One region of the Rhodoferax sp. LB1P47 genome, then DNA from elsewhere that is predicted to be linked to it. Evidence: riboswitches for the same ligand, from Rfam matches in the RefSeq annotation. Region 1 holds a riboswitch; the other holds the start of a gene.
The links. A riboswitch is a leader RNA that binds a small molecule or an ion and turns the genes downstream of it on or off. The one in region 1 is predicted to bind thiamine pyrophosphate.

Region 1 (7,647 bases):
GGCCCTGGCCTTAAACCAGTCCGCCATCGTCACCACCAACTTCCGCCCCTTCGAGGCGGTCATCCTGCACATGGTCACCAGTGTGAACCCTGGCGTGCCCGTGGTCTGGATGGACAACGGCCTCAACACCGAGGCCACCTACCGCTTTGTTGATGAAGTCACCCAGCGGCTCAAGCTGAATCTGCACATCTACCTGCCACGCCGCTCGCGTGCGCACCGCGAAGCCGTGGACGGCCCCACGCCCGCGCTGGACGACCCACGCCACGCCGCCTTCACCGAAGAAGTGAAGCTGGAGCCCTTTGCCCGCGCCCTGCGCGAGACGGCACCCAAGGTCTGGTTCACCGCCCTGCGCGCCACCGACACCGCCGTGCGCGCCCAGATGGACCCGGTGAGCATCAACCCCGACGGCCTGATCAAGGTCGCCCCCCTGCTGCACTGGTCGTCCAAAGAGCTCTACGCCTACTGTGAAACCCACAACCTGCCCAACAACTTCGACTACGTGGACCCCACCAAGGGCGATGACAACCGCGAGTGCGGCCTGCACCTTGCCCACTGAAACCTGACCCCCGACATGAAACCCCAAGCTACCCCACACCATCTGAGCAACACCCACCTCGACGCGCTGGAGGAAGAAACCATCTTCATCCTGCGCGAAGTGGCCGCCGTGTTTGAACGCCCCACCCTGCTGTTTTCGGGCGGCAAAGACTCGCTGGTGCTGCTGAAATGCGCCGAAAAAGCCTTTGGTGCGAAGAACGTATCCACCGGCAGCGGCGGCATTCCCTACCCGCTGCTGATGATCGACACCGGCCACAACTTCCATGAAGTCACCGACTTCCGCGACTTCCGCGCCAAAGAACTGGGTGCCGAACTCATCGTGCGCAACGTCGAAGACTCCATGAAGCGCGGCACCGTGCGTCTGGCGCATCCCGGCGAAAGCCGTAACGTGCACCAGTCGGTCACCCTGTTAGAGGCCATCGACGAATTCCGCTTTGACGCACTCATCGGCGGCGCCCGCCGCGACGAAGAAAAGGCCCGCGCCAAGGAACGCATCTTTTCGCACCGCGACAGCTTCGGCCAGTGGCAGCCCAAGGCCCAGCGCCCCGAGCTGTGGACCCTGTTCAACACCCGCCTGCAGCCCGGCGAGCACTTCCGCGTGTTCCCCATCAGCAACTGGACCGAGCTGGACGTGTGGCAGTACATCGAACGCGAGCAAATCGCCCTGCCGTCTCTGTACTACACGCACAAACGCGAAGTGGTGGAGCGCAAGGGCCTGCTGGTGCCGGTAACCGACCTCACCCCGCTCAAGGCCGGTGAAACCGCCGAGATGCGCGACGTGCGCTTCCGCACCGTGGGCGACATCACCTGCACCTGCCCGGTGGAGAGCCTGGCCGCCACCGCCGCCGACATCGTGATCGAAACCCTGGCCGCCGACGTGAGCGAACGCGGCGCGACCCGCATGGACGACAAGACATCAGAGGCTTCGATGGAGAAGCGCAAGAAAGACGGATACTTCTAATGAATGCTACTACTTCTATAGCTACTTCCGCAGATACCACCTGCGCTACAGCCCTTTCCGCCTTAAAATTCATCACCTGCGGTAGCGTGGATGACGGCAAGAGCACCCTGATTGGCCGCCTGCTGGTGGACACCAAGGCCGTGCTGCAAGACCACCTCGCGGGCGTGCAGCGCCAAGGCGAAACCGACTTGGCCCTGTTGACCGACGGCCTGAGCGCCGAGCGCGAGCAAGGCATCACCATCGACGTGGCCTACCGCTACTTCAACACCGAGAGCCGCAAGTTCATCATCGGTGACGCGCCCGGCCACGAGCAGTACACCCGCAACATGGTCACCGCCGCCAGCAGCGCCGATGCCGCCGTGGTGCTGGTCGATGCCACCAAGCTGGACTGGAAGAACCCGGCCCTGGAACTGCTGCCGCAAACCCGCCGCCACTCGCTGCTATGCCACCTGCTGCGCGTGCCCAGCATCGTGTTTGCCATCAACAAGCTGGACGCGGTGTCCGACTCGGCCCTGGCATTTGCCCACATCAGCGCCGCGCTGAACGCCTTTGCCGCCGCTGCCGAAATTCCGGTTAAAGCCATCGTGCCCGTGTCCGCCCTCAAAGGCTGGAACGTGGTGGAAGCGGGCCACGCCGACACCCCTGACTGGTGCGGCTACACCGGCCCGACCTTGCTGCAAATTTTGGAGCAACTGCCCAGCACGCCCGCCGAGGGTGACCAGCCCTTTGCCTTCCCGGTGCAGTGGGTCGAAAAGTTCTCTGCCAGTAGCGACACCAGCCAGGGCCGCCGCGTGTTCTGGGGCCGCGTCGCCACCGGTAAGGTCGAAGTGGGCCAAGAAATCCGCATCCTGCCCAGCGGCCAAACAGCTACTGTGGCCCAGGTGCTGGACCACGCCCGCAACCCGAAAAGCGTGTTGGCTGGCAACAGCGCCGGCATCACGCTGGACCGCGAAGTCGATGTATCGCGTGGCGACTGGCTGTTGGCACCCGGCCAGTTTGAAGCCAGCCGCGAAATATCCGCTACCGTGGCCTGGATGGACGACGAGCCGCTAGTTGCAGGCCGCGTCTACTGGGCGCTGCACGGCCACCGCTGGGTCAAGGCCAAGGTCCAGCGCATCGTGCACAAGCTGGACATCAACACCCTGGCCGAGGAAGATGCCACCGAGCTGCCCCCCAACGCCATCGGCCACGTCGAGCTGGTGCTGCAAGAGGCGATTGCCACCCGGCCCTACACACAATCACGCTCACTGGGCGCGCTGGTGCTGGTCGATACGGCATCGCACAAAACCTCGGCCGCCGTCCTCGTCCGCTAAACCTTAAAATCGCGGGTTACCCCGCGTTTATGAAACAAATACTATGACCCACGTCGTCTCCGAAGCCTGCATCAAATGCAAATACACCGACTGTGTGGACGTGTGCCCCGTGGACTGCTTCCGCGAAGGCCCGAACATGCTGGTCATCGACCCCGATGAATGCATCGACTGCGCGGTCTGCATCCCCGAGTGCCCGGCCAACGCCATCTATGCCGAAGAAGACATGCCCGCCGACCAGTTGGCCTTCATCAAGCTCAACGTCGAACTGGCCCGCGCCGAAGGCTGGAAGAGCATCACCAAACGCAAACCAGCCCTGGCCGATGCCGACGACTGGAAAGACGTGATGCCCAAAATCCAGCTGCTGGAGCGTTAATTGATAGCCACCGGGGCCGTCGTCATTGGCGCGGGCCCGGTTGGGCTGTTTCAAATATTCCAGCTCGGCCTGCTGGAAGTTCCCACCCATGCCATCGACGCGCTGCCCCACGTGGGCGGCCAGTGCATGGAGCTGTACCCCGACAAACCCATCTACGACATTCCAGGCACACCTGCCACCACGGGGCGGGAACTGTCGGCATCGTTGTTGCAGCAAATCCAGCCGTTCAACGCGCAATTTCACCTGGGCCAGCAGGTCAGCCAGATAGAAAAACAGGCCGATGGCCGCTTTCTGGTGTCCACCGACCAAGGCACACAGCTTTTGGCCCCGGTGGTCATCATCGCCGCCGGTGTCGGCGCGTTCCAGCCCCGGCGCTTGAAGCTGGACGGCATCGAAATTTTTGAAGGTGGCCAACTGCGCTACCACGCAGCCCCCGCCAATGTGGCAGGGCTGGATGTGGTGGTTAACGGCGGCGACGAGGCCGCACTGCACTGCGCAATCGCATTGGCCGAATCAAATGCCAAAAGCGTCACCCTGCTGCACCGCCGTGACGTGCTGCAAGCACCGATGGCCGACTTGGTGGAGATGCAAATGCTGGTCGATGCCGGGCGCATGCGCTTCCATGTCGGGCAAATCACCGGATTTAACGCGGCAGATGGCCGCATGACGCACCTAGAAGTCACCGATGTGGAGGCCGCCGTGCAGCACCTGCCGGTAGATGCCCTCAGCGTCTTCCTGGGCCTGTCGCCCAAGCTCGGCCCGGTGGCAGACTGGGGTTTGGCAATGGAGCGCAAGCAGTTGCAGGTGGACACGGCCCGGTTTGAAACCAGCATGCCCGGCATCTTTGCGGTGGGCGACATCAACACCTACCCGGGCAAGCAAAAGCTCATCGTCTGCGGCTTCCACGAGGCCACGCTGGCGGCGTATGCGGCGGCACCGCTGGTGTTTCCGGGCAAGAAAATCCCGTTCCAGTACACCACCACCTCATCCCGGCTGCACCAGCTGCTAGGGGTTTAGAACGCGTTCACGTTCTTAAAACTTGACTCGGTAATAGACCATCGTCCGGCCTTTGCTCAGGCGCAGCACCACCCGTTCATTGGGGTTGATCTGTAGGCCCAAAGCACCGCCCAGCTCAAACTGGAGGCCGCGCGCACTGGCGGCGCTGAACTGCATTTCCAGCCGGGTGCTGTAGCGCAAGGGGTTGTTGGTTTGGCTGGCAAGGCCCTGCGGCGCGAACCCGGTGCGCAGGTCCTGCCACACTCCGATACGCACCCGACCCCGGCCTTCGTCGGCCGAGCGCCAATGCAGGCCCAGGTTCAGGCCCGCAGCGGCATTACCCGCATCGCGCACCCACCCCCCACGGGGTGCATCCAGAGGCAAAGGCAGGGCCAAACCCCAGCCAATCCCGGCCTCGGGGGCCAGGCCAGACCATCCCGTCAGGCTGATGCGGCTCTCCATGCGTCCATCCGCTGGCTGTAAAAGCGGAGTGCTCTGGCTGGCCCATTCCCACTGCGGGGCCACGTCTTGGGCCTGCACCCACCCGGTGCCACACAGCGCAGCCAGCGCCACACAGCAACGCGGATAAACCAGCACAACACGGCGAACAGCGACAGCAGACATAGTGGCGCACCTGGGTGTAGATGCTTACATTGTGCGTCGCTACGGCGTTTTTGCCAGCGGGCCCCGTCGAAGGGCTTAAAACTCTTTGACCAGCGAATAGGTCAGCCCGGCAGCGCCCAGCATGTCGATCTGGGCATTCCAGCCCGAGCCAAAGCGCCAGCCCACCGCAGGCACAAACCCTGGCGAGAAGCCTTTGTAGTTCAGCGGCACCTTGTTTTCAAACGGTGCTTTGTAGCCATACAAAATGCCGGCCGACCACTTTAAATACACCTGGGGCAGGCTATCGAACACGTTGTAGTAGCTCTTGCCCAGGTACAGGTAACCGCTGTCTTGTCCAAACGAGTTGCTGAACAACGCCACACCGTAAAAAGTATGGTCGGGCGCTTCACGCTCCAACCCGGCCAGATGCACCGGGCGGTGCTCGACGTTGTAGCTGTAATGGAAGGTGTAGGGGCTCACCTCGATGCGCCAGAGGTAAGGCACGGGTGGCGGCTCGGTGGCGGTCTGGGCCGACACGCTGCAGGCCAGCCCCAGCAGCGCGCAAGCGGCCAGGGGGCGAAATTTCAAAAAGGGATCCATAGAATCTGAGACATTAAAAGTGGCTAAGAGCTACGCGGCTGCACCCTTGGGTCACGGGAATGCAAGTACCATAAGCTTGGCTGGCAGGCATTGTAACGCTACCACTTTAATAGCTTAAAGCGCATACAGAATATGCGCTAAAGCCCTATTTTGTATATTTTTGTAAGCCAGCCTGAACTACAATCCGACCACTCCGCAACCATGCGGGGTTCCGCTAGGGGTGTTGCCGCTGTAGAGGCTGCGACTGAGAAAGTCCCTTTGAACCTGATTGAGGTAATCCTCGCGCAGGGAAGCAAGTTCTTCAACGGCGGCCCTCTCTCGGGCCATGTATGTCCGTTCGGTTCAAGCCACCCTGCCACAACTTTGCATGGAGCAAATCAATGGCAAATTCATCCCATCTACACAACCAAGCCCTGAGCCCGATCCCGGACGCCAGCCGGGTATTTAGCGGGGCATCGCACGCCGCCCTGTGGTTCAGCCTGGGCGTGGGCCTGCTGGTGATGCAGATCGGCGCTTATCTGGTGCCCGCCGTGGGCACGCAACAGGCGCTGCTGGCCATCGTGCTGGGGTCTGTGCTGGGTGCGGGCCTGCTGGGCTGGGTGGCGCGCATCGCCTGCGACAGTGGCCTGTCCAGCGCCGGACTGATGCACGCCACCTTTGGCAGTGGCTTTGCCCGGCTGCCGGTGCTGCTGAACATCGTGCAACTGGTGGGCTGGACCACCTTTGAGCTGGTCATCATGCGTGACGGCACCGCCGCTATGGCCAAGCAGAACTTTGGCCTGGACCTGGCCAGCCCCAGCGGCGTGCTGCTGACCACCCTGCTCTGGGGCGCGGTGCTCACGGCCCTGATGGCGGGCTCGATGCTGACCCTGGTGCGCAAGTTCATTGGCCGTTATGGCCTGCCGCTGGTGGTGCTGTCGCTGCTGTGGCTGAGTTGGCAATTCGCCCAGCAACTGCTGGCCGGTGATGCACAGGCCTTCTGGCAGCGCCCCGGCAACGGCAGCATGGGCATGCTGTCGGCGATGGACCTGGTGATCGCCATGCCGGTGTCGTGGCTGCCGCTGGTGGCCGACTATGCCCGCCACGGCCGCAACCGCACATCGGCCATGACCGGCACCTGGCTGGGCTACGCGCTGGCCAATATCTGGTGCTATGCACTGGGCGTGGTGGTGGTCACCGTGGCCGCACCGGGCACGGATCTGGTCACCGCCTTGCTGCTGGCCCAGGGCGGCCTGCTGGCGCTGGGGTTGATCTTGCTGGACGAGGTGGACAACGCCTATGGCGACGTGTATTCGGGTGCGGTGTCAGCCCACAGCCTGCGCCCGCAGTGGAGCATCCGCCGCTGGGGCCTGCTGCTGGCCGTGGTCTGCACCGGGCTGGCGCTGGTGCTGCCGATCCACAGCCTGGAGCCGTTTTTGCTGCTGCTGAGCTCGGTGTTTGTGCCGCTGTTCGGGGTGATTTTGGGCCGCCTGGGCAGCCACGCCAAGGCCCATTCGCAGCGCCGGGTCGAGCCGCTGGCCGCTGGCCTGTGGCTGGCCGGCATCGCCGTCTACCACCTGCTGGCCACCTTGGCCCCCCAGTTCGGCGCGGCCCTGCCCACGCTGGCTTTGGTGTTCACGGCCGCCTGGCTAAGCCGCCCGCTGCGCACCACTTACTCGCTATAAAATAAATAGCTACTAACGCATATTAAATATGCGCTAGCGGCCTATTTCTTATAAATTTAGCCAGCCAACACCTGCATAGCCACAGGCGCAAAACCGTGGTTCAACGGCCCCTGGCCGCGCCCGGTATGCACCTGGGCACCGCCGGTGATGGCTCCCAAAATGTAGGTTCGCGCCAGCCCCACCGCCTCGGGCAGGGCGTGGCCCTGCGCCAGGTACACGGCGATGGCCGACGACAGCGTGCAGCCGGTGCCGTGGCCGTTGTGGGTGGTGATGCGGCGGCTTTCCCACCAGTGCAGCGGGCCACCATGCAGGCCCAGCACATCCACCACCGCGCTGCCCGGCAGATGCCCGCCCTTGACCAGCACGGCCGGTGCGCCCAGCGCCAACAAGTCGGCCACAGCAGGGGGCAAAGCAGCCGCGTCCTCCACGCTGCGGCCCAGCAGCAGGGTGGCTTCGTCCAGATTGGGCGTGACCACGGTGGCGCGGGGGAAGAGTTGTTCCACCAGCACCTGCACCGTCTCTTGGGCCATCAGCCGGTCGCCACTGGTGGCCACCATCACCGGGTCGAGCACCACTTTGGTG
Region 2 (7,647 bases), on a different contig from region 1:
GCTGCAACGGATTGCTTTCGGGCTCTACATCGAACACGCTGACATTGGTAGAAATGCGCGGCAGCATCATGTCGCCGCCGATAAGCACCCGGGTTTCGCCGCAATACAGCGCAATGTGCTCGGGCGCATGCCCGTAGCCGCTGATGCAGCGCCAATCGCGCCCGCCGATGCGCAGGGTCTGGCCGTCTTGCATGCGCACAAAGCTGGCGGGTAGGGTGGGCACCATGGCCGAAAAATAGCCGGTACGGGCGCGGATTTTTTCGACCGATTCGGGGTCGGTCAGGCCATGTTTGCGGAAGAATTCTGCGGCTCCCGGTCCGCCGTTGCCACTGGAGTGCCGGATGTTGTGCTCGGCCACAAAGTAGTCGGTGGCGCTGATCCACAGCGGCGCGTTCCAGCGCGCGCACAGCCAAGAGGCCAGGCCGATGTGGTCGGGGTGCATGTGCGTCACGATGATGCGCAAAATAGGCAGGCCGCCGAGCTGGGTGGCAAAAATCGCCTCCCACTGCGCCTGTGAGGTTTCCGCGCTGATGCAGCAGTCCACCACGCTCCACCCACGCTGGCCATCAATTTCGTCCTCCAGCAGCCACAGGTTGATATGGTTTAGCGCAAACGGCAGCGCCATGCGGATCCAGCGCACGCCGGGGGCCACGGCGACGGTTTCGCCCTGTGCGGGCAGGGCATCGCCCAGGGGGTAGTGCAGTTGTTGTTCGAGTAGGTTCATGGAGATGGCATTCTGGAGGTTTGGCCTCAGCGTATGCGGTCGGCCTGTCGCCAGGTTGACGGCATGGCGAGTTTTGCTATATTTTAAATAGCTGCTTGCGCCCATAAAATATACATTACAGCCTGTTTTGACCATAAAACGGCTGCAAGGGTATTGGGGCACGGCAAAATACGCCCCCATGACCCAATCCATTCCCGATATTTTTGCCAATAACCGCATCTGGGCCTCCGAGATGGAGCGCCAACGCCCCGGCTTTTTCACCGCACTCACGCACCAGCAAAAGCCCAAGTACATGTGGATCGGCTGCTCCGACAGCCGCGTGCCCGCCAACGAGATCATGGGCCTGGCCCCCGGCGAGGTGTTTGTACACCGCAACGTGGCCAATGTGGTGGTGCATTCGGACCTGAATGCGCTCTCTACCGTGCAGTTTGCGGTGGACGTGATCAAGGTCGAGCACATCACCGTGGTGGGCCACTACGGCTGCTCCGGCGTGGCGGCGGCCTTGTCGGGCCAGCGCGTGGGCCTGGCCGACAACTGGCTGCGCCACATCCAGGATGTGCGCGACCGCCACTGGACCCTGCTGGACCACATCGCCGAAGCCCACCGCCACGATGCGCTGGTCGAGCTCAACGCCATCGAGCAGGTGGTCAACGTCTGCCAAAGCACGGTGATGGTCGATGCCTGGGCGCGCGGCCAAAACGTCACCGTGCACGGCTGGGTGTACGGCATCCACGACGGCCTGCTGCAAAACCTGCACATCACCGTCAATGGGGTGGAAGGGCTGGAAACCGCCTACCGCGCGGCCGTGGCAGCGGTGGCTGCCGCGCCGCGCTGATGCCGTACACTGCCACCCGCCCGGGGTGCGCAGTGAAATGCGCTGAGATGGAAACCAAACCCGCGAACTTGATCTGGTTCATACCAGCGTAAGAAGAGCTTGACGACAGCGTCCTATCCCTAGCGGTACGGATGCGCGCCGTCACCACGCCCCATCTGCAAAGAAGCGGGGCATCTCCTTGGGGGTTCGCGCAGTTTGGCTGCGCATTCTGGGCTCCCACCAAACAGGAGACCCCCCCATGAACGCCCCCATTACCGCCCCCGACAAATTCGCCCAGCTCCTCAGCTACGCCTGCGACCCGCTGCCCGCCAGCACCAAGCGCTACATCCAGGGCAGCCGCCCCGACCTGCGCGTGCCGCTGCGTGAAATCATGCAGAGCAACGGCGAAGCCGTCACCGTCTACGACACCTCCGGCCCTTACACCGACCCCACCGCCACCATTGACGTGCGTGCCGGGCTGGCCGCGCTGCGGGCCGGCTGGATCGAGTCGCGCGGCGACACTGAAAGCTACGCCGCCCGCATCCTGAATGCGCTGGACGATGGCCGCAACAGCGAAGAAAACGCGTCCTTGCAGCTGCTGCGCGCCCAAGCCTCCGGCCTGCAACGCACGCCCCGCCGCGCCAAGGCCGGTGCCAACCTCTCGGGTAATGTTTCGCAGATGCACTACGCCCGCCAAGGCATCATCACCCCCGAGATGGAATTCGTCGCCCTGCGCGAAAACCAAAAGCTGGAGTGGATGGCCCAATATGCCGAGGGCGCGCTGAACACCGAGCGCGACAAACGCCTGGCCGGCAACAGCTTCGGCGCCAGCATCCCCCGCGTGATGACCCCCGAATTTGTGCGCTCCGAAGTGGCCCGTGGCCGCGCCGTGATTCCGCTCAACATCAACCACCCCGAAGTCGAGCCGATGGCCATTGGCCGCAACTTCCTGGTCAAGATCAACGCCAACATCGGCAACAGCGCCGTCACCTCCAGCATCGAAGAAGAAGTCGAAAAACTGGTCTGGGCCATCCGCTGGGGCGCCGACACGGTGATGGACCTGTCCACCGGCAAAAACATCCACACCACCCGCGACTGGATTTTGCGCAACAGCCCCGTGCCCATCGGCACCGTACCCATCTACCAGGCGCTAGAAAAAGTGGGTGGCGTGGCCGAAGACCTGACCTGGGAAATCTTCCGCGACACCCTGATCGAGCAGGCCGAGCAGGGCGTGGACTACTTCACCGTGCACGCCGGGGTGCGCCTGCCCTTCATCCACCTCACCGCCAACCGCATGACCGGCATCGTCTCGCGCGGCGGCTCCATCATGGCCAAGTGGTGCATTGCCCACCACAAAGAAAATTTCATCTACACCCACTTTGATGAGATGACCGAAATCCTGAAGGCCTACGACGTCAGCTACTCGCTGGGCGACGGCCTGCGCCCCGGCTCCAGCGCCGATGCCAACGACGAAGCCCAGTTTGCCGAACTGCGCACCTTGGGCGAGCTGACCCAAAAAGCCTGGCAGCAAGACGTGCAGGTGATGATCGAAGGCCCCGGCCACGTTCCCATGCATTTGGTGCAAGAAAACATGACCGAGCAGCTCAAGCACTGCCACGAAGCGCCGTTCTACACCCTGGGCCCGCTGACCACCGACATCGCCCCCGGCTACGACCACATCACCAGCGGCATCGGCGCCGCCATGATTGGCTGGTTTGGCACCGCCATGCTGTGCTACGTGACCCCCAAAGAGCACCTGGGCCTGCCCGACCGCGACGACGTGAAGGTCGGCATCATCACCTACAAAATCGCCGCCCACGCCGCCGACGTGGCCAAGGGCCACCCGGGTGCCCGCTACCGCGACGACGCGCTGTCCAAAGCCCGCTTCGAGTTCCGCTGGATGGACCAGTTCAACCTGTCGCTCGACCCCGAAACCGCCAAGAAATTCCACGACGCCACCCTGCCCAAAGACTCGGCCAAAGTGGCGCATTTCTGCTCCATGTGCGGGCCGAAGTTTTGCTCCATGAAGATCACCCAGGAAGTGCGCGAATACGCCAAAAACCTGGGCGTGAGCGAAGCCGCTGCAGCGGAACAAGGCATGTTGGAGAAGTCGGCAGAATTCAAGAGCGGTGGTGGAGAAATCTATGTGCCGGTGAACGGCGTGATCCCGATCGCGCAGGGCTAATCGACGCCACCGCCGGGCCCCCATCCCGACCTTCCCCCGGCGGGGGAAGGGGCAAGCCAGCCCCACTCCGTGCGGCACGTCAGGGGCCACGCATTTCTCCCTCCCGGGGCAGTGGAAAATCAGCCCCCTGCATTCCTCCCTCCCCCTCCGGGGGAGGGCCGGGGTGGGGGCTTGACTTGCTCCCTGGCCCCTCCGGGGAGAGGGTGGGGGTGAGGGTCAGGCAGCCACCAACCATGCCCTGCAATGCAACCCCCCCAACCCCCACCCCGTAGGGTTTTTACAAAGCGCTGGTTCTACCCGCACCTGCGAGACAAGTGTTTATAAAAATCACCAAATCAGCCTCCAGCGCATATTCTTCCTGTGCAAAGTGCTATTGATTAAATAGCAATTCGCCACAGCCCCCGCAGGCGTACAGTGACCCCAAAGGACCGCCACCATGCCCACCACCGACCCCATCGTCATCCTCGCCGCCTCCCGCACCCCCATGGGTGCGTTCCAGGGGGCGTTCGCATCCCTGGCGGCGCACGACTTGGGCGGGGCGGCCATCCGGGCGGCGGTGGCGCGCGCGGGGGTGGACCCGGCGCGCATCGACCAGCTGGTGTTGGGCTGCTGCCTGATGGCCGGGCAGGGGCAGGCGCCGGCGCGGCAGGCGGGGTTCAAGGGCGGGTTGGGGCAGGGCACGGGGGCGGTCACGCTGTCCAAGATGTGCGGTTCGGGCATGTTCGCCACCATGTTGGCGCACGACATGCTGGTGGCGGGCAGCCATGACCTGGTGGTGGCGGGGGGGATGGAGAGCATGACCAACGCGCCGCACCTGCTGCCCCGGGGGCGCAGCGGCATCCGCATCGGCCACGGGCAGGTGCTGGACCACATGCTGCTCGACGGGTTGGAAGATGCCTACGAGGCGGGCCGCTCCATGGGCAGCTTTGGCGAAGACTGCGCGGCCCAATACGGCTTTACCCGGGCGGTGCAGGACGCGTTTGCCACCGCCAGCGTGCAGCGGGCGCAGGCGGCGGTGGCCTCGGGCGCGTTTGCGGCGGAGACCACGCCGGTGCTAGTGAAAGGGGTTGCGGTGGCCACCGACGAAGCCCCCGGCAAGATCCGGCCGGACAAAATCCCCACACTCAAACCTGCGTTCAAGGCGGACGGCACCATCACCGCCGCCAGCAGCGCGTCCATCAGCGACGGGGCCGCCGCGCTGGTGCTGGCCCGCGCTTCCACCGCCGTGCAGATGGGCGTGCAACCCTTGGCCCGCATCGCCGGCCACGCCACGTTTGCCCAGGCACCCGGCTGGTTTGCCACCGCGCCGCTGGGGGCCGTGCAAAAGCTGCTGGCCAAGGTCGGCTGGGGTGTGGCCGAGGTGGACCTGTGGGAAATCAACGAGGCCTTTGCTGTGGTGCCGATGGTGCTGATGGCCGAGTTGGGCCTGCCGCACAGCCGCGTCAATGTGCACGGCGGGGCCTGCGCGCTGGGCCACCCGATTGGGGCCAGCGGGGCGCGGATTCTGGTGACCTTGCTGTACGCGCTGCAGGCCCAGGGCCTGCGCCGGGGCGTGGCCACGCTGTGCATTGGCGGCGGCGAGGCGACGGTTATGGCGCTTGAGTTGCTATAAATAATATAGCATTATGCGCAGATGGAACGTGCGCCAGAGCCTTGTTTTGTATAAATTTTTGTAGAGGTTCTTTGGCGGGGTGTGGGTAAGGGTTTCCTCGGGCGTTTTGTGTATTGACTTAGTTAGTTTGACTGACAAACAATGACGCACTTTGGTGTGCTACCTCCGCGAGCCACCAACTTTCGCCCCTTGTCACGGGCCTGGACCTGGGTGCCAGGCGCGTGAGGGCACGCTTACCAACAAGGAGACACAACATGGATCGACGGACACACCTTCACTGGCTGGGCACGGTGGCTGCCGCTGCGGCACTGGCATCGGCCCCGGCATTTGCGGCCGAGACGCTCAAGGTATGGAGTTTTGGCGAGCAGGATAACTACACCGAAATCATGGTGAAGGAGTTCGAGGCCAAGAACCCGGATGTGCGGGTGGAGGTGCGCCGGGTGGCGTTCTCCGATGTGAACGACGAGGCTTTGCGCGCCATCCGCTCCGGCACCGGCCCGGACATCATGCCCATCGATAACCCCAACGTGGCCTTCTTTGCCGCCAAGAAGGCGCTGTACGAGCTGGACGCGCTGGTGGCCCAGTCCAAGGTCATCAAAAAGGACAACATCCTGCCCGGCCCGCTGCACAACTCCAGCTGGGGCGGCAAGCTGGTGGGCATGCCACGCGGTGCCAACACAATTGCGCTGTACATCAACGACGACATGTTCCGTGCCGCCGGGATCGACAAAGACCCGCAAAGCTGGGAGCAGCTCTACCAGGCGGCCAAGAAGCTGAACAACCCGGATAAAAACATCTACGGCCTGGCGTTTTCGGCCAAGGGCAACGAGGAGGGCACCTTCCAGTTTCTGCCCTACATCCAGGCAACGGGGGCGGATTGGACCACCCTGGGTTCGCCCGGTGCAGTGCGCGCTGTCACCTTCTGGCAAAAGTTGTTGGACGAAAAGCTGGCCTCGCGCGACACGCTGAACCGGGGACAGTCGGATTCCACCGCCACCTTTGTCAACGGCAACGCGGCGATGGTGATCTCGGGCCCGTGGGAGATTCCGGGCATCGACAAGAGCGCCAAGTTCAAATGGCACGTGGCCCTGCTGCCGTCTGAAAAAGAGGGCGGCAGCCGCGCCTCGGCTCTGGGCGAGCAAAGCTATGTGATCCCCAAAACCGCCGCCAATCCCAAGCTGGCCTTCCGCTTTTTAGAGTATGTCTATTCCCAGCAAGGCCGCAACTGGAACGACTTCGGCATCCTGCCCGCCACCAAGGACGCGGTGTCGCCCGACCCGAAATGGCCGGCCGCTTACGCCGCCTTTGTGGAGCAGATGAAGTTCGCCCGCGCCCGGGGCCCCAACCCCGAATGGCCACAAATCTCCAAAGCCATTTCAGGCGCCATGCAGCAGGTGCTGACCCACCAGGCCGAGCCGCAAGCGGCCATGACCGCAGCGGCGGCCACGGTCGCCAAGGTCAACAAACCTTAAGGGCATTGGTCCACAAAACCGCCCAACCGTCACTCCCGCGCAGGCGGGAATCCAGTAGCGGCCGTACTGGATACCCGCCTGCGCGGGTATGACGGCGCGGTGGGTATTTCGTCCCCCGGAGCGCCTAGGGCTGCCTGTTTGAATCTCTTTTCTTTATGACTTCCCGTTCCCTTATTGATGGCGGCTACTTTGAGCGCGTGCTCTTGTGGCTGGGCCTGGGCTACCTGCTGGTGTTTGCCGGGGTGCCGCTGGTCTACAACCTGCTGCTGTCGTTCCAGCAGGTGGATGCGCTGAGTGACCTGTCCTGGTGGCAGCGGCCCTGGGTGGGTTTTGCCAATTACGTGGATGTGTTCCAGCGGCCCGAGGCCTGGGGCGTGCTGGTGCATACGCTGGTGTTCATCGCCGCGTCGCTGCTGTTCCAGATCACGCTGGGCTTTGGCTTGGCGCTGCTGTTTCAGCAAGAATTCTTCGGGGCCACGGTAATGCGTGGCCTGTTTTTGGCGGGCTGGATCATGCCGGGGCTGGTGGCCGGTGTGATTTGGAAGCTGCTGTATGCGGGCGACTTCGGCGTGCTCAACCATGTGCTGCGCAGCTTGGGCCTGGTGCACGAGGCGATCTACTGGTTGTCGGACGCGCACTACGCGCTGGCCGCCATTGTCATCACCAATGTCTGGCTGGGCGTGCCGTTCAATATGCTGCTGCTGTCCGCCGGGCTGGCGCAGATTCCGCGCGATGTGTTTGAGGCCGCCGAGCTGGACGGCGCTGGGGCCTGGCAGCGCTTCACTGGTATGACCCTGCCGATGATGCAGCCCACGCTGGGGGCGGTGCTGGCGCTGGGCG

Region 2: another riboswitch for thiamine pyrophosphate. It lies ahead of thiC (phosphomethylpyrimidine synthase ThiC); the one in region 1 lies ahead of AC0969_RS18675 (purine-cytosine permease family protein).

What each region holds. Positions count from the first base shown of each region.
Region 1 covers NZ_JBWMAU010000025.1:26,568-34,214, forward strand. The annotation lists gene AC0969_RS18640 (phosphoadenosine phosphosulfate reductase domain-containing protein) at 1-556, shown strand, start outside; gene cysD (sulfate adenylyltransferase subunit CysD) at 572-1,516, shown strand; gene AC0969_RS18650 (sulfate adenylyltransferase subunit 1) at 1,516-2,829, shown strand; gene fdxA (ferredoxin FdxA) at 2,873-3,202, shown strand; gene AC0969_RS18660 (NAD(P)/FAD-dependent oxidoreductase) at 3,203-4,219, shown strand; gene AC0969_RS18665 (hypothetical protein) at 4,235-4,822, opposite strand; gene AC0969_RS18670 (ABC transporter ATP-binding protein) at 4,898-5,389, opposite strand; TPP riboswitch at 5,608-5,709, shown strand; gene AC0969_RS18675 (purine-cytosine permease family protein) at 5,782-7,065, shown strand; gene thiD (bifunctional hydroxymethylpyrimidine kinase/phosphomethylpyrimidine kinase) at 7,122-7,647, opposite strand, start outside.
Region 2 covers NZ_JBWMAU010000030.1:12,016-19,662, reverse strand. The annotation lists gene AC0969_RS19415 (MBL fold metallo-hydrolase) at 1-724, opposite strand, end outside; gene can (carbonate dehydratase) at 903-1,559, shown strand; TPP riboswitch at 1,571-1,672, shown strand; gene thiC (phosphomethylpyrimidine synthase ThiC) at 1,810-3,723, shown strand; gene AC0969_RS19400 (acetyl-CoA C-acyltransferase) at 4,160-5,335, shown strand; gene AC0969_RS19395 (ABC transporter substrate-binding protein) at 5,590-6,807, shown strand; gene AC0969_RS19390 (carbohydrate ABC transporter permease) at 6,963-7,647, shown strand, end outside.